3 regions of the Stenotrophomonas sp. YJH_SMC_27 genome follow, and region 3 is predicted to be linked to each of the others. Evidence: predicted binding sites of a transcription regulator. Region 3 holds the regulator's gene; each other region holds the start of a gene.
The links. Region 3 encodes HrcA, which represses chaperone genes, less so after heat shock. Its sites were predicted from a motif close to TTNGCACTCNNNNNNNNNGAGTGCNAA; they were not measured.
Positions count from the first base shown of each region.

Region 1: rpoH (RNA polymerase sigma factor RpoH) is a predicted target of HrcA. The motif match lies at 2,384-2,410, and genes of this name have one in related genera.
Region 2: AC5P7R_RS08515 (co-chaperone GroES) is a predicted target of HrcA. The motif match lies at 2,526-2,552, and genes of this name have one in related genera.

Region 1 covers NZ_JCAFTA010000004.1:196,348-203,958, reverse strand. Annotated here, with positions in the region: gene ftsX (permease-like cell division protein FtsX) at 1-583, shown strand, start outside; gene AC5P7R_RS08710 (response regulator) at 591-1,433, shown strand; gene ung (uracil-DNA glycosylase) at 1,430-2,143, shown strand; gene rpoH (RNA polymerase sigma factor RpoH) at 2,422-3,297, shown strand; gene AC5P7R_RS08695 (RHS repeat domain-containing protein) at 3,648-4,619, shown strand; gene AC5P7R_RS08690 (DUF2247 family protein) at 4,626-5,108, shown strand; gene purD (phosphoribosylamine--glycine ligase) at 5,258-6,541, opposite strand; gene purH (bifunctional phosphoribosylaminoimidazolecarboxamide formyltransferase/IMP cyclohydrolase) at 6,603-7,611, opposite strand, start outside.
Region 2 covers NZ_JCAFTA010000004.1:158,583-166,193, reverse strand. Annotated here, with positions in the region: gene AC5P7R_RS08530 (protein-disulfide reductase DsbD family protein) at 1-93, opposite strand, end outside; gene cutA (divalent-cation tolerance protein CutA) at 90-428, opposite strand; gene AC5P7R_RS08520 (endonuclease) at 497-2,287, opposite strand; gene AC5P7R_RS08515 (co-chaperone GroES) at 2,599-2,886, shown strand; gene groL (chaperonin GroEL) at 2,971-4,620, shown strand; gene AC5P7R_RS08505 (hypothetical protein) at 4,735-5,001, opposite strand; gene AC5P7R_RS08500 (serine hydrolase domain-containing protein) at 5,075-6,238, opposite strand; gene AC5P7R_RS08495 (MarR family winged helix-turn-helix transcriptional regulator) at 6,404-6,904, shown strand; gene AC5P7R_RS08490 (DNA alkylation repair protein) at 6,901-7,611, shown strand, end outside.
Region 3 covers NZ_JCAFTA010000007.1:4,036-11,646, reverse strand. Annotated here, with positions in the region: gene AC5P7R_RS11670 (AraC family transcriptional regulator) at 1-3, shown strand, start outside; gene dnaJ (molecular chaperone DnaJ) at 63-1,184, opposite strand; gene dnaK (molecular chaperone DnaK) at 1,339-3,261, opposite strand; gene grpE (nucleotide exchange factor GrpE) at 3,443-3,958, opposite strand; gene hrcA (heat-inducible transcriptional repressor HrcA) at 4,022-5,086, opposite strand; gene recN (DNA repair protein RecN) at 5,202-6,863, shown strand; gene AC5P7R_RS11640 (LysR family transcriptional regulator) at 6,974-7,611, opposite strand, start outside.

The DNA.
Region 1 (7,611 bases), on a different contig from region 3:
CCTCGGTGAGGCGATCGACGCACTCAACGACAATCCGCTGCCCTCGCTGCTGGTGATCACCCCCGGCCAGGGCAAGGATGACGCACGCCTGGCGCGCGCGCTGGAAAGCCTGCCCGAGGCCGACCTGGTGCAGCACGATGCGCTGTGGCGCCAGCGCCTGGATGCCTGGCTGGCGTTCGGCGCGCGGCTGGTGCAGGTGCTGTCGGTACTGCTCGGCGCGGGGGCCGCGCTGGTGGTCGGCAACACGGTACGCCTGGACATCCAGGCCCGCCGCGAAGAGATCGGCGTGCTGCAGCTGCTCGGCGCCAGCGATGGCTTCATCCGCCGCCCGTTCCTGTATCTGGGTGCGTGGTATGGCCTGGGCGCAGGCGCGGTTGCATTGGCCCTGATCGGCGCCGCCGGTGCCGCGCTGCGCGTGCCGCTGGCCGAACTCTCGCGCAGCTACGGCAGCCCGTTCGTGCTGCATGGCCTGGACCTGCTGCATGGTGGCCTGGTCCTGCTCGGCACGCTGCTGCTGGGCTGGCTGGGTGCCTGGCTGGTGACCGGCCACTTCCTCCGCCAGACCCGCCCGACCGATACCTGAGACCGGCATGCAACCGCAAGCGCTGAAGCACCTTGAAGGGCCCGCGACGCGGGTGATGGTGGTCGATGGCTCGAAGCTGGTCCGCAAGCTGATCGCCGACGTCCTGCAGCGCGACCTGCCGGGCGTGGAGGTGATTGGCTGCGACAGCATCGAAGACGCGCAGCAGGCGCTGGCGCAGGGCCCGGTGGACCTGGTGACGACCTCGCTGACCTTGCGTGATGGCGACGGCCTGGCGCTGGCGCGCATGGTCCGCGAAGCGGCCGGACAGGCCTATGTGCCGGTGATCGTGGTTTCCGGCGATGCCCAGCAGCACCTGGAGCAGCGCCGCTTCACCGAGTACGTCACCGACTATTTCGACAAATCCCTGGGCCATGAAGCGCTGGCGACCTTCATCCGTGGCTATGTGCAGCCGCAGACCATCCCCGGCGCCACCATCCTCTATATCGAGGACAGCCGCGTAGTGGCCGAGGCCACCAAGCGCATGCTCGAGCGGCAGCAGTTGAACGTGCTGCACGTGGTCAGCGCCGAAGAGGCCTTCACCCTGCTCACCGCCGAGTCGCTGGGCCGCAGCCGCCACCGCATCGACCTGGTGCTGACCGACGTCACCCTGAAGGGCGAGCTGAGCGGCCGCGACGTGGTGCAGCGCGTGCGCGTGGACTTCGGCTACGGCAAGCGCCGCCTGCCCGTGCTGGTGATGACCGGCGACGGCAACCCCCACAACCAGACCGGGCTGCTGCAGTCCGGTGCCAACGACCTGGTGCTCAAGCCGATCGAGGAGCGGCTGCTGGTCACCAAGGTGCTGTTCCAGCTGCGCCTGGCTCGATTGAATGATGGACCTTTGTTGCGATGATCGATGAAGTAACCGACACCCCGACGATCCAGCTGGAACCGAGCTGGAAGCAGCACGTCGGTGAGTACCTGTTGCAGCCGCAGATGCGCGAGCTGTCGGCCTTCCTGCGCCAGCGCAAGGCCAGCGGTGCGGCGGTGTTCCCGCCCGGGCCGCAGATCTTCGCAGCGTTTGACGCCACGCCGTTCGAGCAGGTGAAGGTGGTGATCCTCGGCCAGGACCCGTACCACGGGCGCGGCCAGGCCCACGGCCTGAGTTTCTCGGTACCGCCCGGCGTGCCGGTGCCGCCGTCGCTGCTGAACATCTACAAGGAGATCGAGAGCGATCTCGGTATCCCGCGCCCGGACCACGGCTGCCTGATCCCGTGGGCGCAACGGGGCGTGCTGCTGCTCAATGCCGTGCTGACGGTGGAGGAGGGCAAGGCCGGCGCGCACCAGGGCCGTGGCTGGGAAGGCTTCACCGATCATGTGGTGGACGTGCTCAACCGCGAGCGCGAAGGCCTGGTGTTCATGCTCTGGGGCGCCTACGCGCAGCAGAAGGGCAAGGTCATCGACACCCGCCGCCATCGCGTGCTGAAGGCCCCGCATCCGTCGCCGCTGTCGGCCCATCGTGGCTTCCTCGGCTGCCGCCATTTCTCCATGGCCAACGAGTACCTGCAGCGCCGCGGCCAGGCCCCGATCGACTGGTCGCTGCCGCCGCGCTCGGCGCTCTGAGCGCCGGCGAGTGGCCGGGCCTGAACGCCGGGCAACGTTCCCCGTCCTGAATGGGCCTCCGGAACGGCGCGTTCAGCTCCGCTTGACCGGAATCGGCAGGTTTTCAGTGGGTAATTGCTTGAATTCCAAGGGATTGTGAATCCCGAAAAGCGTGCTCGCCACTGTCATCAAATCGCGCTACGGTAGGGTTCTGTTTGGGACCAGTGTTGCATCAATAGGATGCTGGAACTTTTTCCTCCTTTAGCAGTCCAAATCCCGGACTGCTAAGATGGGTGCCTATGAGCCAGAACACCTCTACTGCCCTTGTGGCAAACAATCTCCCGATTCCCAGTGCGCTCGGTTCGCTGGACGCCTACATCGGTGCCGTGCACCAGATTCCGGTGCTGTCGGTCGATGACGAACAGGACCTGGCCCGTCGCTTCCGCGACGGCAACGATCTGGACGCCGCCCGCGAGCTGGTGCATTCGCACCTGCGCTTCGTGGTGCACGTGGCCCGCGGCTACAACGGCTACGGCCTCGCCCTGGGCGACCTGATCCAGGAAGGCAACATCGGCCTGATGAAGGCGGTCAAGCGCTTCGACCCGGACATGGGCGTGCGCCTGGTCTCCTTCGCCGTGCACTGGATCCGTGCCGAAATGCACGAGTTCATCCTGAAGAACTGGCGCATCGTGAAGGTCGCCACCACCAAGGCGCAGCGCAAGCTGTTCTTCAACCTGCGCAAGTCGAAGACGCGCCTGGGCTGGATGAACGCGGCGGAAGTCAGCGCGGTGGCCAAGGATCTGAACGTGTCCGAGCGCGAGGTCATGGAAATGGAGTCGCGCCTGTCCGGCCGCGATATCGGTTTCGATGCGCCGTCCGACGAGGACAACGAACACGCACCGCCGTCGCCGGCTGCGTTGCTGGTTGCCGATGATGAAGACCCGTCGATGGCCTACGAGCGCGAGGACAACGAAGACAACCAGATGCAGCTGCTGCGCGAAGGCCTGGCCGAATTGGATGCGCGTTCGCGTGACATCATCCGCCGCCGTTGGCTGGATGCCGACAGCAAGGTGACGCTGCAGGAACTGGCAGACGAGTACGGCGTGTCGGCCGAACGCATCCGCCAGGTCGAGGCGAATGCCCTGAAGAAGATGAAGGCGCTGTTCACCGCGTAAGGCATGGATCTTAGGTTCGGTTCCTATTTCCGGAACCCGTTCTGATGAAATGCCCCGGCGTTGGTCGGGGCTTTTTTTGTTCGGCCGGCATGGCAGTTGGTAATGCAGGCCGCTGATCGGCTGCTTCAGTAGTACCAGCCCATGGCTGGCAGTCATGCGCTTCCGGTGGCCGTTCAAGCCCTCGCGAGGTTCATAGCCAAGGGCCTGGTCCAATTCAGAATGGTCCCTTTGGCCTCAGTCCTGGAGTTGGACTCCGATGACTGCCTTCCTGTGCTATGAATGCCAAGCCTTGCTTCAAGGCTCTTTCATGGATTGGAATGATGCGCAGGTTCGGGAGAACTGCAGGCGGTGTGTCCACCCGCTTCGGGGCATTTGAAGGTCGAACTCGCAAGCTTGGTGTCATAGGCGCCTGGCTGTGCTGCTTGCTGCTGATGGGCCTTGGCCTGTCACCATCCGCAATCGCCCAGACAACGATCACATACATTCACACTGATGCCCTCGGCTCGGTTGTGGCCGAAAGCGATGCCAACGGCAACGTCATCAAACGATATGACTACGAGCCCTACGGGGCCGTGGTAGGCGGTCAGGTCACGGATGGACCTGGGTACGCCGGACATGTGAGTGACTCGGCCACAGGGCTGAGCTACATGCAACAGCGCTACATGGATCCACAATTGGGTGTGTTTTTGTCAGTGGACCCAGTCACCGCTCACCAAAAGCCAGTTGAGCAGTTCAATAGGTATCGGTACGCGAACGGGAATCCCTACAGGTTCGTCGATGCGGATGGAAGGCAGGCCGCAGAGCGATTCGTTGAGCAGCATCGGAGGGATATTGCTGCCGGAAATGGCGCCGTATACGAGCCGATGAGACCGGCCGCAATCGCTGTTACAGCGGCAATGGCTGCCCCAGTGCTGATCGAAGCTGGCATGGTTGCGATGGCCAATCCAAGTGTCATATCAGCAGCTACCAGTATCGCTGCTGATATCGCAGGAGTTACAGGTGCCGGTGGAGCAGGTGTGGCGGCATCCAATGCTCTGAGTGTTGAAGGTCGGGCACTTCTGAATTCCCGACCTGTGGGAAGTGCACTCAAAGCCGACGCTGGGCACAATTCGGCGACCTTTATGCGAGAGACGGCTGCAGAAGCGGGTGTTCATACTCCGTTGACAGGGGGTGACGGCGTGGTCCGCACTCTGACGCAGCTGCCAGGTGAACTCAATGGAAAGGCCGGTCGATTTGAATACATAGTCGACAAGGCTGGCGACTTGACCCATCAAAGATTTGTGGAAGGTGGCAGCATGAACGGAATACCAAACAAGAAGTGAGTGTCCATGAGAACGTATGACTCTATTCAACCCTATGGACCCTGGAATCAGACCGAGGTGGCATGGGCACTGGGGCGCCATCTGATTGACTTTGAGGTTGTGAAGCACTGCGCGTCGGAGCAGAAGGAACTGGAAGGGAAGTTCAATCTGAACGCCTTGATTGAAAGGCTTGAAGGGGTTCTTCCCGATGAGCGTAATAGCGTAGCTGCGCAGTTGGCGGCATTCGATAAGAACTCAAACGAGGATGAGATTCTCAGAAGATGGCTTGTTGCATTTCTCGCGGACGCCTACGCCAAGCGCGATGAGATTGCTGATCCGCTCGGAGAGGTTGAGAGGATCTACGCTGATTTTGATTACCCGGAGTCTCTGGAGAGCTTTGTCAGGTACATGCCAGCTTCTGATGGGTATGATCCGTCTGCTCACTCACATGAGCAGAACGTTGCGCGGCTCTTCGAGAACTGGAAACGTTATCTTGACTCGGCGAAATAGCGGATTCAATCAGCGTAATTTCCTTCGCTTGACGTGCGTCGCCTCTTCCCGAAGCGCACCGTCCCGGCTTCCATGCCGAGGACGGTGAAGACTCCCAGAATCCGTGATCTGGTTCCATGCAGGAGGCTGCGTGGTGGATCTATCAGGCCTTACCCCTCACGCGCGATCGCGCGCCAGCCGATGTCGTTGCGGTGGAATTCGTTGGCCCAGCTGACCTTGGCCACACCGGCGTAGGCGTTGGCCTGCGCATCGCGCACGCTGTCACCCAGCGCCGCCACGCACAGCACGCGGCCGCCCGCACTGACCACCCGGCCCTGTGCGTCCAGTGCAGTACCCGCATGGAAGACCTTGGCGCTGCCCGGCACCTCATCCAGGCCGGAAATCACTTCGCCGGTGACCGGCGATTCCGGGTAAGGTTTCGCCGCCAGCACCACGCCCAGCGACGGGCGCGCATCCCACTGTGCCTCGATCTGGTCCAGGCGGCCATCAATCGCCGCTTCCACCAGGTCCACCAGATCCGACTGCAGGCGGAGCATCACCGGCTGGGTTTCCGGATCGCCGAAGCGCACGTTGAATTCGATCACCTTCGGTGCGCCGCTGGCATCGATCATCAGGCCGGCGTAGAGGAAGCCGGTGAACGGGATGCCGTCGGCGATCATGCCCTGCACGGTGGGATTCACCACCTCACGCATCACGCGGGCGTGTACTTCCGGGGTGACCACCGGCGCCGGCGAGTACGCGCCCATGCCGCCCGTGTTCGGGCCGGTGTCGCCGTCGCCGACGCGCTTGTGGTCCTGCGAGGTGGCCATCGGCAGCGCATGCACGCCATCGACCATCGAAATGAAGCTGGCTTCCTCGCCGTCGAGGAACTCCTCGATGACCACGCGCGCGCCGGCATCGCCGAAGGCGTTGCCCGAGAGCATGTCACGCACGGCGTCCTCGGCTTCGGCCTGGGTCATCGCAACGATCACACCCTTGCCGGCGGCCAGGCCATCGGCCTTGACCACGATGGGGGCGCCCTTCTCGCGGATGTAGGCCAGCGCGGCGTCCACGTCGGTGTGCACGGCGTAGAACGCGGTGGGGATGTTGTGGCGGGCCAGGAAGTCCTTGGCGTAGGCCTTGCTGCCTTCCAGCTGCGCGGCGGCGGCGGTCGGCCCGAAGATGCGCAGGCCGGCGGCGCGGAAGCGGTCGACCACGCCGGCCACCAGCGGTACTTCCGGGCCGACCACGGTCAACGCCACGCCTTCAGCCTGGGCCAGCGCCAGCAGGCCGTCGATATCGGTCACCTTCACCGCCACGTTGCGGCACTTGTCTTCGCTGGCGGTACCGGCGTTGCCGGGCGCCACGATCACGTCGGTGACACGGGAGGACTGGGCCAGCTTCCATGCCAGGGCGTGTTCGCGGCCGCCGGAGCCGATGACGAGGATCTTCATGGGACAGGGTTCTCGGGTGCGGAAAAGAAAAGCCGGGCAGGGCCCGGCTTGGTGATGCGGATCAGTGGCGGAAGTGGCGCACGCCGGTGAACACCATGGCCAGGCCATGTTCGTCGGCGGCGGCGATCACTTCGGCATCGCGCATCGAACCGCCCGGCTGGATGACCGCCTTGATGCCGGCGGCAGCGGCGGCATCGATGCCATCGCGGAACGGGAAGAACGCATCGGAGGCCATCACCGAACCTTCCACCACCAGGTTCGCATCGGCGGCCTTGATGCCGGCGATGCGGGCCGAGTACACGCGGCTCATCTGCCCGGCACCGACACCGATGGTGCGGTTGTCCTTGGCATAGACGATCGCGTTGGACTTGACGAACTTGGCTACCTTCCAGGCGAACAGCAGGTCGGTGAACTGCTTGTCGGTCGGCGCCAGCTTGCTGACCACCTTCAGCTCGTCGCGGGTCATGCCGCGGTTGTCCGACGACTGCAGCAACAGGCCCGAGCCGACGCGCTTGCTGTCGAAGTTGTTCAGGCCATCACCATGCGGGATGCGCAGCACGCGCACGTTGGCCTTCTTCTGCGCGTACTCCAGCGCGGCCGGCTCGTAGTCCGGGGCAATCAGCACTTCCACGAACTGGCGGTCCAGGATCACCTTGGCGGTGGCGGCGTCCAGCGGCGTGTTGAAGGCGATGATGCCGCCGAAGGCGCTGGTCGGGTCGGTGGCGTAGGCCAGCTCGTAGGCATCGCCGTTGCCGGCACCGACGGCCACGCCGCACGGGTTGGCGTGCTTGACGATGACGCAGGCCGGCGCATCGAACTGGCGCACGCATTCCCACGCCGCGTCAGCATCGGCCAGGTTGTTGTAGCTCAGTTCCTTGCCCTGCAGCTGCTGGAACGTGGCCAGCGTGCCCGGCACCGGGTACAGGTCGCGGTAGAACGCGCCGCTCTGGTGCGGGTTTTCGCCGTAGCGCAGGTCCATCACCTTCACGAAGGTCGAGTTCATCTGTGCCGGGTACTCGGCACGCACCGGCACGGCGGCGTCGGTGGCGGTGACCGCCGACAGGTAGTTG
Region 2 (7,611 bases), on a different contig from region 3:
CGGCAGCAGGTCTTTCTCATCCAGGGCGAAGGCGGGCAGCGAAAGGCACAACAGGGCGCACAAGGCAGCGCCACGCGCAAACAGAGTCTTCAATCAGTGTCCTCCCGGGTCTGTGCCCGGATCCAATCCAGATACGCCGGCAGGCCGGCCCGGGTTTCGACCGCGATGCACTCCGGGAGTTCATACGGATGCAGTTCGACGATCCGGGCGATTGCGTCATCGACGCGGCTCGCGGTGGTTTTCACCAGCAGCTGCAGCTCGGCGTCGGTGGTCACCTCGCCCTGCCAGCGGTAGGTCGACTGCGCGCCATCGAGGCGGGTCACGCACGCGGCCAGGCGCTCGCCGACCAGCGCGTGCGCGATGCGCTCGGCACTGGCCCGGTCCGGGCAGGTGGTCAACAGCAGCAGGACGGGATCGACGGTCGACATGACCATCGAGTATAGGGCCGCCACCGGGCCAGGGCCCGGCGGCGGCCGTGGACCGCTGCGTTGCGCGGTCAGTTGGCCAGCTGGCAGGTGGCCGGCTTGGCCGAGGTGAACAGGGCCGGGGTGGCCCACTCGGGGTGGTCGATGAACGGGTTGCGGTTGCCCTGGAAGCTGTAGACCACGTCATTGCGCGCACGCTCGGCATCATCCGGCGGGTCGGACAGGTGCCAGTCGATCAGGGTCGACAGCAGGCCCATGTAGGCCGGTGAGCTGCTGGTCTTGACGATCTTGCTGCGGTCGTCGGTCAGCTCCAGGTCCGGCTCGGACTGGCCGGTCGCCGCATCCTTGCCGCCCTCGTAGCGGATCGCCATGTACATCACCGCACGCGCCATGTCGCCCTTGCGCTTGCCCCACACCTCGAAGGTGCCGGTGTTGCCGTCCGGCGTGCGCACCCAGTTGGAGTTGCCCGGATAGCCACCGCTGCCGCCACCCTGGCCGTTGTTGGCCTCGGTGGCGCGCTCGCCGCAGCTGGCGTCGCACTTGCCGAACGGCTTGTTGCCACGATCGGCGTTCCACTGCGCGTCGGTCAGGTACAGCATGTGGGTGTCGGTATACGGGGCGTACGGCAGGCCCTTGTCGCCGGTGGTGGTGGCAAAGCCCAGCGAGTTCGGCCAGGTGTGCTCGCGGTTGTAGGTCAGGCCGCTGCCGGTGCCCGCACGATCACTGACCTTGGCGTAGCTGCGGTTGCGGTAGGCATCGAGGATGCGGTTCGGGTTGTTCGGATCCTCGTCGGCGATTTCCAGGATGGTCCAGGTATTGGTGCCCGAGCCGCTGTACGGGTAGGCGGTATGGCCCTTGATGGTGGCGTGCAGCGAGCAGCGCAGCTGGCTGGGGCTGCTGGTGTTGACCCTGGAGTAGTAGCCGGCCGGCACGCCCGGGTTGCCCGGGTCCGGATTGCCGCCGGTGCTGGCCACGGTGAAGGCGATGCGGCTGTCGGCGGCCGGGTGTGCGCCCTGCAGGTCGGTGATGCGCGCGGCGCGGATGTCGAAGCGGCAGGCTTCACCGGCCACCAGCGCGGTGTTGGTGGACAGCTTCACGCTGCGGCCGCTGGCCGGGAAGGTCAGCGGCACGCTGCCGGAGGTGCCGCAGCTCAGCGCGAACGCGCCGCTGGCCAGGTTCACGGTTTCGCTGAACACCACTTCCAGATCGGCCGCAGCCGGGAAGGTGCTGCTGCCCTGCGCCGGGGTGGTGGTGGACACCGACGGCGGCGTGTTCGGGCCTGGCGTGCCACCGCCGCTGAAAGTCTGGCCGTTGTTGCAGCTGCCGAAGGTCTGGCCGGCCGATTCGGCCCAGGTGAAGTGGGTGTACTGGCTGCCGCTGCCGGTCAGCTGCAACGAGGTGCCCGGCGCGGTGCTGTTGGTCTCGGCTACCGGGATGTTCTGGCTGGTCATGCCGGCGGCGGGGCCACCGGAGGCGGTGATGGCGCCCTCATAGCTGAGGAACTGGACCACTTTGCCACTGGCATCGACCAGGGCGATGCCGTCGGTCGGGCCGTTCTGGATCCCGTTGGTCGGGTAACTGACCACGGCGATGGTGGCGCTGCCGCAGCCGGCGGCGGTGCCGGCCGGGACCGGGTTGTTGGCATAGACGGTGGCGGCGGACGGATTGCTGCCGTTGTAGAGGTACAGGCGGTAGCCGGACAGGTCCTCACCGGCAGTGGCTACGACCTCTATCGCTTCGCCGACGTCACCGGCGGCGGTGCTGTCGTCGTAGTGCAGTTCGTTGATGAAGACCTCGGCCTGGGCCGGCGCAGCGGCCAGCGCCAGCAGGCAGGCTGCGGCAAGCGGGGACAGCAATCGCATCGACTCCTCCTTGTGATTGGGAATGCCGGACCGAGCCTAAGGCCGATCCAGTGACACTTTGTCGTAAATGAACGTCAGATGTCTGACAGTGCGACGCTTGTCACCGAAATTGATCTGGACCGACGCCCTGGCCGAGGCGCGCGGGTGGAAAAATTTTTTCATTCCGCCCTTGAAAGGCGGCGGCGGGGCTCCATCTCTGCCCTGCTCCCGACGTTGTCGGGTTTCTTCACGTGCGGTTCTGGCACTCGCCTGGGGCGAGTGCTAACATCGCCGGACTTTTTTAGACCAATCAATCACTTAAGAGGTCTCCTATGAGCATCAAGCCGCTGCACGACCGCGTTGTGGTCAAGCCGATCGAAGCCGACGAAATCTCCGCCGGTGGCATCGTCATCCCCGACTCGGCCAAGGAAAAGTCCACCAAGGGTGAGGTCGTGGCCGTCGGCCCGGGCAAGCCGCTGGACAACGGCAACGTGCGCGCGCCGTCGCTGAAGGTCGGCGACAAGGTCATCTACGGCCAGTACGCCGGCAGCTCGTACAAGAGCGAAGGCGTCGAATACAAGGTCCTGCGCGAGGACGACGTGCTCGCCGTCATCGGCTGAGCCCCGGCGCGACCTGTTCCATCCCCTGATTCCAACACCCAGCCGCCGGGCATGGCCCGGCGCTACCAGATGAGGTAACTGCACATGGCTGCCAAGGATATCCGTTTCGGTGAAGATGCCCGTTCGCGCATGGTGCGCGGCGTCAACGTTCTCGCCAATGCCGTCAAGGCCACCCTGGGCCCGAAGGGCCGCAACGTCGTGCTGGAAAAGAGCTTCGGCGCCCCGACCATCACCAAGGACGGCGTCTCCGTCGCCAAGGAAATCGAACTGGCTGACAAGTTCGAGAACATGGGCGCGCAGATGGTGAAGGAAGTTGCTTCGCGCACCAACGACGACGCCGGCGACGGCACCACCACCGCCACCGTGCTGGCCCAGGCCCTGATCCGCGAAGGCGCCAAGGCCGTGGCCGCCGGCATGAACCCGATGGACCTCAAGCGCGGTATCGACAAGGCCGTGTCGGCCGCCGTCGCCGAGCTGAAGAACATCTCCAAGCCGACCGCCGACGACAAGGCGATTGCCCAGGTCGGTACCATCTCGGCCAACTCGGACGAGTCGATCGGCCAGATCATCGCTGACGCGATGAAGGAAGTCGGCAAGGAAGGCGTCATCACCGTTGAAGAAGGCTCGGGCCTGGACAACGAGCTGGACGTGGTCAAGGGCATGCAGTTCGACCGCGGCTACCTGTCCCCGTACTTCATCAACAACCAGCAGTCGCAGACCGCTGACCTGGATGACCCGTTCATCCTGCTGCACGACAAGAAGATCTCCAACGTCCGCGACCTGCTGCCGGTGCTGGAAGGCGTCGCCAAGGCCGGCAAGCCGCTGCTGATCGTGGCCGAGGAAGTCGAAGGCGAAGCGCTGGCGACCCTGGTGGTCAACACCATCCGTGGCATCGTCAAGGTCGTGGCCGTCAAGGCCCCGGGCTTCGGCGACCGTCGCAAGGCGATGCTGGAAGACATGGCCGTGCTGACCGGCGGCACCGTGATCTCCGAAGAAGTCGGCCTGTCGCTGGAAAAGGCCACCATCAAGGACCTGGGCCGCGCCAAGAAGGTGCAGGTCTCCAAGGAGAACACCACCATCATCGACGGCGTCGGCGACAAGGCCAACGTTGATGCCCGTGTGGCGCAGATCAAGACCCAGATCCAGGACACCTCCTCCGATTACGACCGCGAGAAGCTGCAGGAACGCGTGGCCAAGCTGGCCGGCGGTGTTGCCGTGATCAAGGTCGGCGCCTCGACCGAAATCGAGATGAAGGAAAAGAAGGACCGCGTCGACGACGCCCTGCACGCCACCCGTGCAGCCGTTGAAGAAGGCGTGGTCCCGGGCGGCGGTGTTGCCCTGGTCCGCGCGATCACCGCGCTGGCCGGTCTGAAGGGCGCCAACGAAGACCAGAACCACGGCATCCAGATTGCCCTGCGTGCGATGGAAGCCCCGCTGCGCGAGATCGTTGCCAACGCCGGTGACGAGCCGTCGGTCATCATCAACAAGGTCAAGGAAGGCACCGGCAGCTTCGGCTACAACGCGGCCACCGGCGAGTTCGGCGACATGCTGCAGTTCGGCATCCTGGACCCGACCAAGGTGACCCGTTCGGCGCTGCAGAACGCCGCCTCGATCGCTGGCCTGATGATCACCACCGAAGCCATGGTGGCCGAAGCTCCGAAGAAGGACGAGCCGGCCATGGGCGGCGCCGGTGGCATGGGCGGCATGGGTGGCATGGGCGGCATGGACTTCTAAGTCCCCGCTGTCACCCTGCAATGAAAAACCCCGCCGGAAGGCGGGGTTTTTTTGTGGCCGGTCGGAATCAAAGTAGATCCACGCCATGCGTGGATGCCGCTCCCAGGCGGGGATCTACGCGCGGCCCTCGCGCCGCTGCAGCCACAGGTGGGCCACCAGCAGGGCCAGCGCGCCTCCCGCGATCATGCCCTGCACCCACGGCAGCTCCGTGATCGGCGCAAGCAGCAGGCCCGCCGCCATGCCGATCAGACTGGCGCCAGCTCCCACCCGCTGACGTCGCTGCCGATGTGCCGCCTGGCGATGGCGTGCAGCGATGCACAGACGTCGTGCACCCGGCTTCAACACCGCTTCGGCAATGGCATCGATCTCTGGGCGATTCATCCTGTCTCCTGCATTGCATCCGTGTCTGCATGCTGCACGACTGCGGGACCTGTGTGCAACGGTAACGCTTCGATCATCTGACAAACGCCTTCGCCGCGCCGTACTCCCACTGCCACGGCACGCCGGTGTCGCCCAGCACGAACGCCACCAAGGCCGGGAAGGCCGCCTCTGCCCGCACATCGTTGCCCAGGATCACCACGCAGCGCTGGTGCTGCTCCATGCATACCAGCGTATTGCCCACCGTATCGTCGTGGCCGCCCTTGTAGAAGCCTGCGCCCTGCGGGCCGAGAAACGTCACCACGCCCAGGCCAGCCGCCAGGTCCTTGCGCTGCTGCGCCTTCGGCAGCTCCGGCTGCAGGGTGGGGAACTGGCTGGCGGTGGTGATCTGCAGCTGCGGCCGCACCAGCTCCCTGCGCATCGCCGCTGACAATCCATCGCCGCGCACGTAGCCAGCGGCGAAACGGGCCATATCGGCGATGGTGGTATCCATCGAACCAGCCGCACGCACGCGGCTGCGTTCATCGTGCGGCTCTGTATTGCCTTCGGCGGTCCAGCCAGCGGCCAGGTTGCCGGCGAAATCCGCGCGCCACAGCATGCTGGTGCGCGCCATGCCGAAGCGATCGAACACGCGCTGCTGCATCAACGCACCCACATCCTCGCCCAGCCGCCCGCGTTCGATCACGAACTGCAACAGGATCAGTCCTTCTCCGGAATACCCATATCGACTACCCGGATCGAAGTGGAACTTCAGGCGCCCATCGGGCTCCAGAAAGCCGAAGTTGGCAAAGCCACTGGAATGGTTGAGCAGCAGGCGTGGGGTGAGCTGGCGCCAGCGGGCATCTCCGGCCAGCACACTGTAGTCGGCGTACTTCTTCGGTTCCGGTGGATAGTCCGGCAGCGGTTTGTCCAGAGCGGTAGCGATGCTGGCATCCAGATCGATCCGCGCGTCCTGCGCCAGCTGTGCGACCAGGTGGCCGAAAGCCATCTTGGTCAGTGACGCAGCGTACATCACGGTGTCGGTGCGCAGCGGCTCGCCTGCGGCGTTGCGTTCACCGTAGGCGGCCACATGCACCACCTTGCCGCCATCGATCACCGCCAGCGCCATGCCGCGCGCGTGGGCGGCATGCATCAGGCGCTGGGCTTCGGCATCGATGTGGGCCGGCGTGGGTACCGGGGGCGGCGCGGCCAGCACGGCCAGCGGGAACAGCGTCAGCAACAACAGGGCAACACGGCGCATGCGTGGACCTCCTGGCGGGACGTGGCGCGATGCTACCGCAGCTTCGGCTGCTTCCACCCCTTGTGCCAGGAGCGCGCCCTGCGTGGATCGGCGGCTGGCCCGGCCAGTCTTGCACTCTGTTGTGGCGTGAATATGATTAGGCGCCTAAACAGAACGGAAATCATGATGCTAGAGGCAAAGCATGGCGCCCTTCTGGACGAGGCCCGGCGGCGCGGCCACGCCAATGTCGCCCAGCTGCATCTGTGCTTCCAGTTGCTGTCGCTGTCCTCGACAATCGATCGCGACTGCGCCGCCCGGCTGGCACCACACGGGCTCAGTGAGGGTCGCTTCATCGTGCTGTTCCTGTTGCATGGGGCCGGCGGCACGTTGCCGCCCCACGTGCTGGCCGAGCGCGCAGGCGTGACCCGCGCCACCATCAGTGGCCTGTTGGATGGCCTGCAGCGCGAAGGACTGCTGCAGCGTCGCTGCGATGCCGAGGATGGCCGCCGCCTGCAGATCGTACTGACGGGACCGGGTAAGCGCTTGGCCGAGACGCTGTTCGACCAGCACACGCAGTGGATCGGTGGCCTGTTCAATGGTCTGGACTCCGATGAACAGCAGCACCTGTCGCGATTGCTGCATAAGGTCTGGCAGCACACCGATGCCGGACGAGAGCCTGCAGCATGAGCCCGGCGATTGCGGCGGAACGGCTGCATGCCCTCAACACTGGCAGCGTCGCCGCCACCCATCTGGCCGAATGCCTGGCAGTGGATTTCGCCGCGCTGTTGCAGGTGGTAGCGCCTGCGCTTGCACCGGAAGCGCTGCAACGCATGCAGGATGCTTCAGGCAAGGGCATCACACTGCGCATGGCCTTGGCTGCGCAACTGCTGCGTGAGGCGGGGCAGGGCGATCCCGTGCAATGGCAGGACCATGCGTCCGACACCGTGCGCGGCTGGGCCTGCTACCTGATCGGCAGCGATGCCCGCGCGACGTTGGCAGAGAAGCTGCAGCAGATGCGCACGCTGGCCGACGATCCACACTTCGGTGTGCGCGAATGGGCGTGGCTGGCGCTACGCACGGACATCGTTGCCGCGCCGATGCAGGCGCTTGAGTACCTGCAACCGTGGACACAGGAAACTTCGCCGTACCTGCGCCGCTTCGCCTGCGAAGCACTGCGTCCGCGCGGTGTCTGGGCCACACATATCGCGCTGTTCAAGCAGCACCCTGAACATGCATTGCCGATGCTGGAAGCACTGGCTGACGACCCGGAACGCTACGTGCAGGATTCGGTCGGCAACTGGCTCAATGATGCCGGCAAGACTCAGCCGAAGTGGCTGCGCGTGCTGTGCACGCGTTGGCAGCACGAGCGCCACAGCGACGCCAACGCCTACATC
Region 3 (7,611 bases):
TGACCGCATACGAAAACGCCGGGCATGGCCCGGCGCTACCGTTCAATGCTTGCGTTGAGAACTCAGGACGTCATGCGGTCCCAGAAGCCCTTCACGCCATCGATGAAGGTGGCCGACTTCGGCGAATGCTTGCGCGCTTCCTCACCAACGAAGGTGGCTTCGAACTGCTCCAGCAGCTTGCGCTGCTCGTTGGTGAGGTTGACCGGGGTCTCCACCACCACACGGCAGTACAGGTCACCCTCGCTGCGGCTGCGCACCGAACGTACGCCCTTGCCACGCAGGCGGAACAGCTTGCCGGTCTGGGTCTCGGCCGGGATGCGGATCTCCGCCTCGCCGCCGAGCGTGGCCACGCGCACGGTGTCACCCAGTGCCGCCTGCGAGATGCGGATCGGCACTTCGCAGTGCAGGTCGTCGCCATCGCGCTGGAAGATCGCATGCTCGCGCACGCGCACTTCCACGTACAGGTCGCCCGGCGGCGTACCGGCCGGCCCGGCTTCACCCTCGCCCTGCAGGCGGATGCGGTCACCGGTATCGACGCCGGCCGGCACCTTCACTGACAGCACCTTGTCTTCCTCGACACGGCCGTTGCCATGGCAGGTCTTGCAGGGCTTGGCGATGATCTGGCCACGGCCGCCGCAGTTGTGGCAGGCCTGCTGCATGGCGAAGATGCCGCGCTGGATGCGCACTTGGCCACGGCCATGGCAGACGTTGCAGGTCTCGACCTTGCCGTCCTCGGAGCCACTGCCATCGCAGTCGCTGCACTCGGCCAGGGTCGGAATCTCGATGCGGCGCTCGACGCCGCGCACGGCTTCTTCCAGGTCCAGCTCCATCACGTAGCCGATGTCGGCGCCGCGACGGGCCTGGCGCGGACCACCGCCGCCACCAAAGATGTTGCCGAAGATATCGCCGAAGATATCGTTCATGTCCGGGCCGCCCGGACCACCGCCGCCCATGCCGTGCTCGAACGCGGCGTGGCCGTGGCTGTCGTACATGCGGCGCTTGTTGCCGTCGGACAGTACTTCGTAGGCTTCCTTGCACTCCTTGAAGGAGGCTTCGGCCGCCGTATCGCCCGGGTTGCGGTCCGGGTGGAACTTCATCGCGCAGCGACGGTAGGCCTTCTTCAGCTCTTCGTCGGTGGCGGTGCGGGCAACGCCCAGCACTTCGTAGTAATCGCGCTTGCTCATATCGTGAATCGGGTTCCGGAACGTCGGGATTCGTCAAAGCGGAAGAGCGGAACCAGGTCCGCTCTTGCGTCGGGCGCCCCGACACGCCGGTGGGCGGTCAGGACCCTGATGCGACAACGGGACGCTGGTGGCCAGCGTCCCGCGTCGGTCCGGATCAGGACTTCTTGTCGTCCTTGACTTCGGTGAACTCAGCGTCGACCACGTCGTCCTGCGCCTTGCCGGCATTGCCGGCGTCGGCACCCGGGGCACCGCCCTGGTCGGCCGAAGCAGCAGCGAACAGCGACTGGCCAGCTTCTTCCAGTGCCTTCGACTTGGCTTCGATCTGTGCCTTGTCGTCGCCCTTCATCGCGGTTTCCAGGTCAGCCAGCGCTGCCTCGACCTTGCCGATGACATCGCCGCCGACCTTGCTGCCGTGCTCGGTGATCGCGCTGCGGGTGCCGTGGATCAGGGCGTCGGCCTGGTTGCGGGCCTGCACCAGCTCCTGGAACTTCTTGTCTTCTTCGCGGTTGGCTTCCGCGTCGGCGACCATGCGCGCGATCTCCTCCTCGGACAGGCCCGAACCGGCCTTGATCTCGACCTTCTGTTCCTTGTTGGTCTTCTTGTCCTTGGCCGACACATGCAGGATGCCGTTGGCGTCGATGTCGAAGGACACTTCCACCTGCGGCAGACCGCGCGGGGCCGGCTCGATGCCGGACAGGTCGAACTTGGCCAGCGACTTGTTGAAGCGGGCCTGTTCGCGCTCACCCTGCAGCACGTGCACGGTCACGGCCGACTGGTTGTCCTCGGCGGTGGAGAACACCTGCGAGGCCTTGGTCGGGATGGTGGTGTTCTTCTCGATGATCTTGGTGAACACGCCACCCATGGTCTCGATGCCCAGCGACAGCGGGGTCACGTCCAGCAGCAGCACGTCCTTGACGTCGCCGCCCAGCACGCCGCCCTGGATCGCCGCACCCAGTGCCACGGCTTCGTCCGGGTTGACGTCCTTGCGCGGTTCCTTGCCGAAGAACTCGGTCACGGCCTGCTGCACCTTCGGCATGCGGGTCTGGCCGCCGACCAGGATCACTTCGCTGATGTCGCTCGAACGCAGGCCGGCATCGTTCAGGGCGACGCGGCACGGCTCGATCGACTTCCTGATCAGGTCATCCACCAGCGCTTCCAGCTTGGCGCGGGTCAGCTTGATGTTCAGGTGCTTCGGACCCGACGCGTCGGCAGTGACGTACGGCAGGTTCACTTCGGTCTGCTGGGCGCTGGACAGCTCGATCTTGGCGCGCTCGGCAGCGTCCTTCAGGCGCTGCAGGGCCAGCGGGTCCTTGCGCAGGTCGATGCCCTGGTCCTTGTTGAACTCTTCAACCAGGTACTCGATGACGCGGTTGTCGAAGTCTTCGCCGCCCAGGAAGGTGTCGCCGTTGGTGGCCAGCACTTCGAACTGCTTTTCACCGTCGACGTTGGCGATCTCGATCACCGAGACGTCGAAGGTGCCGCCGCCCAGGTCGTACACCACGATCTTGCGATCCTTGTTGTCGCCCTTGTCCAGGCCATAGGCCAGCGCGGCCGCGGTCGGCTCGTTGATGATGCGCTTGACGTCCAGGCCGGCGATGCGGCCGGCGTCCTTGGTCGCCTGGCGCTGGCTGTCGTTGAAGTAGGCCGGCACGGTGATGACCGCTTCGGTGACCTTCTCACCGAGGAAGTCCTCGGCGGTCTTCTTCATCTTTTCCAGCACCTTGGCCGAGATTTCCTGCGGCGCCATCTTCTTGCCGTCGCTGGTGGCCACCCAGGCGTCGCCATTGTCATGGGCCAGGATGCTGTACGGGACGTGGGCGATGTCCTTCTGCACCTCGCCATCGGTGAACTTGCGGCCGATCAGGCGCTTCACCGCGTAGAAGGTGTTCTTCGGGTTGGTCACGGCCTGGCGCTTGGCCGAGGCACCGACCAGGACTTCGCCGTCCTTGGTGTAGGCGACGATCGACGGGGTGGTGCGATCGCCTTCCGAATTCTCGATGACGCGGGCCTTGCCGCCGTCCATGATCGCCACGCACGAGTTGGTGGTGCCGAGGTCGATACCAATGATCTTGCCCATGGGGGAGACTCCTGAGGATGCTTGTTGGGGTCAGTCCGGCCGTTCGGCCGGTGGATGAATACGATGTGGGGGAGGCTCGTGGAACATTCAAGCCATCCTCCGAACGCTGTGTTTCCGGTCATCCGGCGCGTTCAGCGTCGGGTCGGGTGGCGGTGGCTGTCCGCCGCCCGGCCCCGCGGGATCACTCGGCGGCCACCACCACCAGCGCCGGCCGCAGCAGGCGCTCGTTGAGCAGGTAGCCCTTCTGGAACACGGTCACCACGCTGCCCGGGGCGGCGCCCGGGGTCGGGGCCTGGCTGATCGCCTGGTGGTGTTCCGGGTTGAATGGCTGGCCGATCGGGTCCAGCAGGACCAAGCCGTTGTCGGCAGCGACCTTGAGCAGCTGCTTGTAGGTCAGCTCCAGGCCTTCGCGCAGCGGGTGCGGGTCGTCGCCGGCGGCCTTCAGGCCGGCGTCCAGGCTGTCGAACACGGGGAGCAGATCGCCCAGCAGCTTCTCGTTGGCGAACTTGCGGGCCTGTTCGATGTCACGGGCAACGCGCTTGCGCTGGTTCTCCAGGTCGGCGCGCTCACGCAGGGCATCGGCCTTGACCTGTTCGATTTCGGCGCGCAGGCGCTCGACTTCGTCGTTGACGCCGGCGGTGGCGGCCGCATCGGCGGCACTCTGCTGGGATTCGATATCTGGCTGTTCGTGGTTCATGTCTGGGTCCCTGGCGGTCAAACTCCGCCTCCAACCACCCTAGTGTGGGCGGGATGCTGCGTTTCAAGCGTCGGATGTTCCCGGCGTGCGCGAGGCCGGTGAAAAGGCCGCGCCGAGCACATCGGCGGTGGCCTGGACCAGCGGGATCACGCGGTCGTAGGCCATCCGCTTGGGACCGATCACGCCCAGCACGCCCAGCACCTGGCCGTTGGCGGTGTACGGGGCGGTGACCAGCGAGACGCCCTGCAGCGGCATCATCCCGGTCTCCTCGCCGATGAAGATGCGCACGCCCGGCGCCTGGATGGTCCGCTCCAGCAGCTGCAGGATCTCGCGCTTGCTGGAGAACAGCTCGAACAGTTCGCGCAGGCGCTCCAGGTCAGACAGGTCCTGCACCCCCATCAGCCGGGTCTGGCCGGCCACCAGCATGTCGTCGGCCGGCGGCTGCAGGGCCTGTTCGGCCAGTTCGATGCTGTGCGCCAGCAGCTGTTCCAGTTCGGACCGGGCATCGCGCAGTTCCAGCAGCAGGCGGGTGCGGATCTCGGCCAGCGGCAGGCCGGCGAAATGCGCATTGAGGTAGTTGGCGACCTGCTCCAGCTGCCCCGGCGCAAACTCCTGCCGGGTCTCGATGACCCGGTTCTGTACCTCGTTGTCGGCGAACACCAGGATCGCCAGCACCCGCCGTCCGTCCAGCGCCACGAAATCGATCTGGCGGAAGGCGAACTGCTCCCGCCGCGGCGCGCTGACCACGCCGACGAAGTGGCTCATCGCCGACAACAGTTCCGAAGCGCTGCCGAGCAGGGCCTGGGTGCTGCCACCGCCGGCCAGCTCCTGGCGCAGCCGGGCCAGCTCGCCCTCGCCCGGCGGCTGCATCTGCAGCAGGCTGTCGACGAATACCCGGTAGCCGTGCGCGGTCGGTACCCGCCCGGCCGAGGTATGCGGCGAGGCCAGCAGGCCCAGGTCCTCCAGGTCGCCGAGGATGTTGCGGATGGTGGCCGGGCTGACCTCCAGCCCGGCCACGCGTGCCAGCGTCTGCGAGCCCACCGGCTCACCGTCCTGGATATAACGCGCGATCAGCGTGCGCAGCAGATGGCGCGCACGCGGGGCAAGCTGGTCGGGAGAACCGTGCATGGAATCAACCTGTGAGACACGGACACTAGATAATGGCGGCGCATCACCTTGGCAAGTCATTGGACCTCCCGCGCCCGCGTGCTAGCGTTGCGCGGCTGCTGATACCCCCTTACCCATGCTCAGACATCTTTCGATCAAGGATTTCGCCGTCGTCCGCGCTACCGAACTGGAGTTCGGGCCAGGCATGACCGTGGTTTCAGGCGAGACCGGCGCCGGCAAGTCGCTGATGGTCGACGCGCTGGGCTTCCTGTCCGGCCTGCGCGCCGACAGCGGCGTGGTCCGCCATGGCGCCGCCCGCGCCGAGCTTTCCGCAGAGTTCGTGCTGGACCAGCTTCAGGCTGCGCGCCAGTGGCTGGCCGACAACGAGCTGGACGACGAGGACCAATGCCAGCTGCGCCGCGTGATCCGCGCCGACGGCGGTTCCCGGGCCTGGATCAACGGCCGCCCGGTGACCCTGGCCCAGCTGGGCGACCTGGCCTCGTTGCTGGTGGAGATCCACGGCCAGCACGAACAGCAGGCCCTGCTGACGCGCCCGTCGCAGCTGGCGCTGCTGGATGCCTATGCCGGCAACGAGAACGAACGCCGCCAGGTACGGCGCGCCGCCGCGGCCTGGCAGGCACTGGTCGATGAATCGCTGGCGCTGTCGCAACAGGGCGACGTCAGTGACCGGATCGGCTTCCTCGAGCACCAGCTGCGCGAACTGGACCGGGAAGACCTTGAGCCGGAATCGATCGCGGCACTCGGCGCCAGCCACCGTCGCCAGGCCCACGCCAGCGCCCTGCTGAGTGCCTGCCAGGCGGCCAGCAACCAGCTCAACGGTGACGACGGCAGCTCCGCGCTGGACCTGTTGCAGCAGGTGCGCCACGAGCTGTCGCGCCTGATCGAACACGACCCACGGCTGGGCGAGGTGGACGGCCTGATCGAGAATGCCTCGATCCAGCTGCACGAAGCCCTGTCGCTGCTTGACCGCGTGCACGACGATCTGGATGCCGACCCGGAACAGTTCGAGGAGAACGAGCGCCGCCTCGGCCGCCTGCACGACCTGGCCCGCAAGCACCGCGTGCCGATGGACGAGCTGGGCGCGCAACGCGAGCGCATGCATGCCGAAGTGGAGCAACTGCGCGGCGCCGACGAGCGCCTGCAGCGCCTGGCCGGCGAGATCGACAAGGCCGCCGCCGCCTGGCGCGTGCAGGCTGAAGTGCTGACCGCCAGCCGCCGCAGCGCCGCCGCCGAACTGTCGGCCACCACCACCAGCATCATCGCCGAGCTGGGCATGGGCGGCGGCCAGTTCCTGATCGAGCTGGAACCCCAGGACGCCGGCAAGCCCGACCCACAGGGCGCCGAACGCGTGGAGTTCCTGGTCGCCGCCAACGCCGGCCAGCCGCCGCGCGCCCTGCGCAAGGTGGCCTCGGGCGGTGAACTGTCACGCATCTCGCTGGCCATTGAAGTGGCCGCGCTGGATCTGGACGCGGTGCCGACGATGGTGTTCGACGAAGTGGATTCAGGCATCGGCGGCGCGGTGGCCGACATCGTCGGCCAGAAGCTGCGCGCACTGGGCGAGAAGCGCCAGGTGCTGTGCGTGACCCATCTGCCGCAGGTCGCCTCCAAGGGCCATGCCCATTACCGGGTCAGCAAGGCGCCGGTGGAAGGCATGACCCAGAGCGCCGTGGAAAAGCTGGACAGCAAGGCGCGCGAAGAAGAGCTGGCGCGCATGCTGGGTGGCGTGGAAGTGAGCAAGGAAGCGCGCGCCGCTGCGCGCAAGCTGCTGCAGGTGTAACGCCGCCCGAGCCGGGCATAGGCCCGGCTTCCGCGCGGTAGTGCCGGGCGCTGGCCGGCAACCCAACACGGGTGGGCGAAGATCGTGAGGTTGCCGGCCAGCGGCCGGCCCTACCCCCGTGGCTGCGTCAGATCGACCTGTTCCACCAGGAAATCGAGGAACGCGCGCACCCGCAGCGGCAGGTAACCGCCCTGCCCCAGGAACACGGCGTGCACTTCTTCCAGGTCACCCGGATTGGCCTCTTCCAGCACCGGCAGCAGGCGCCCGGCGGCGACGTCGTCCTGCACCTGGAACGCGGCCAGGCGGGCCATGCCCAGACCACCCAGCACCAGCTGGCGCAGTGCATCGCCGTTGCTGGCACGGCCGTTGCCGCTGGGCAGCACCATCCGCTCTCGCCCCTCCTGCAGCAGCGGCCAGCCCTGCATCGCACGCGCATGGCCGATGTCCAGCCGGTTGTGCGACTGCAGTTCGTCGGCGTTGCGCGGCATCCCGTGCCGCTGCAGGTACGCCGGCGCGGCCACGATCATCATCCGCGTCGCGCCCAGCCGTCGCGCCACCAGGCTGGAGCTCTTCAGCGGACCGGCCCTTACCGCAACGTCGGTGCGCTGCTCCAGAAGGTCGATCACTTCATCATTGAGGGTCAGGTCCACCCCCACCTGCGGGTTGCGCGCCAGGAACGCCGGCAGCAGCGGCAACAGGAAATGCTGGCCGAACGGAACGTTGGAGTTGACCCGCAGGCGTCCACGCG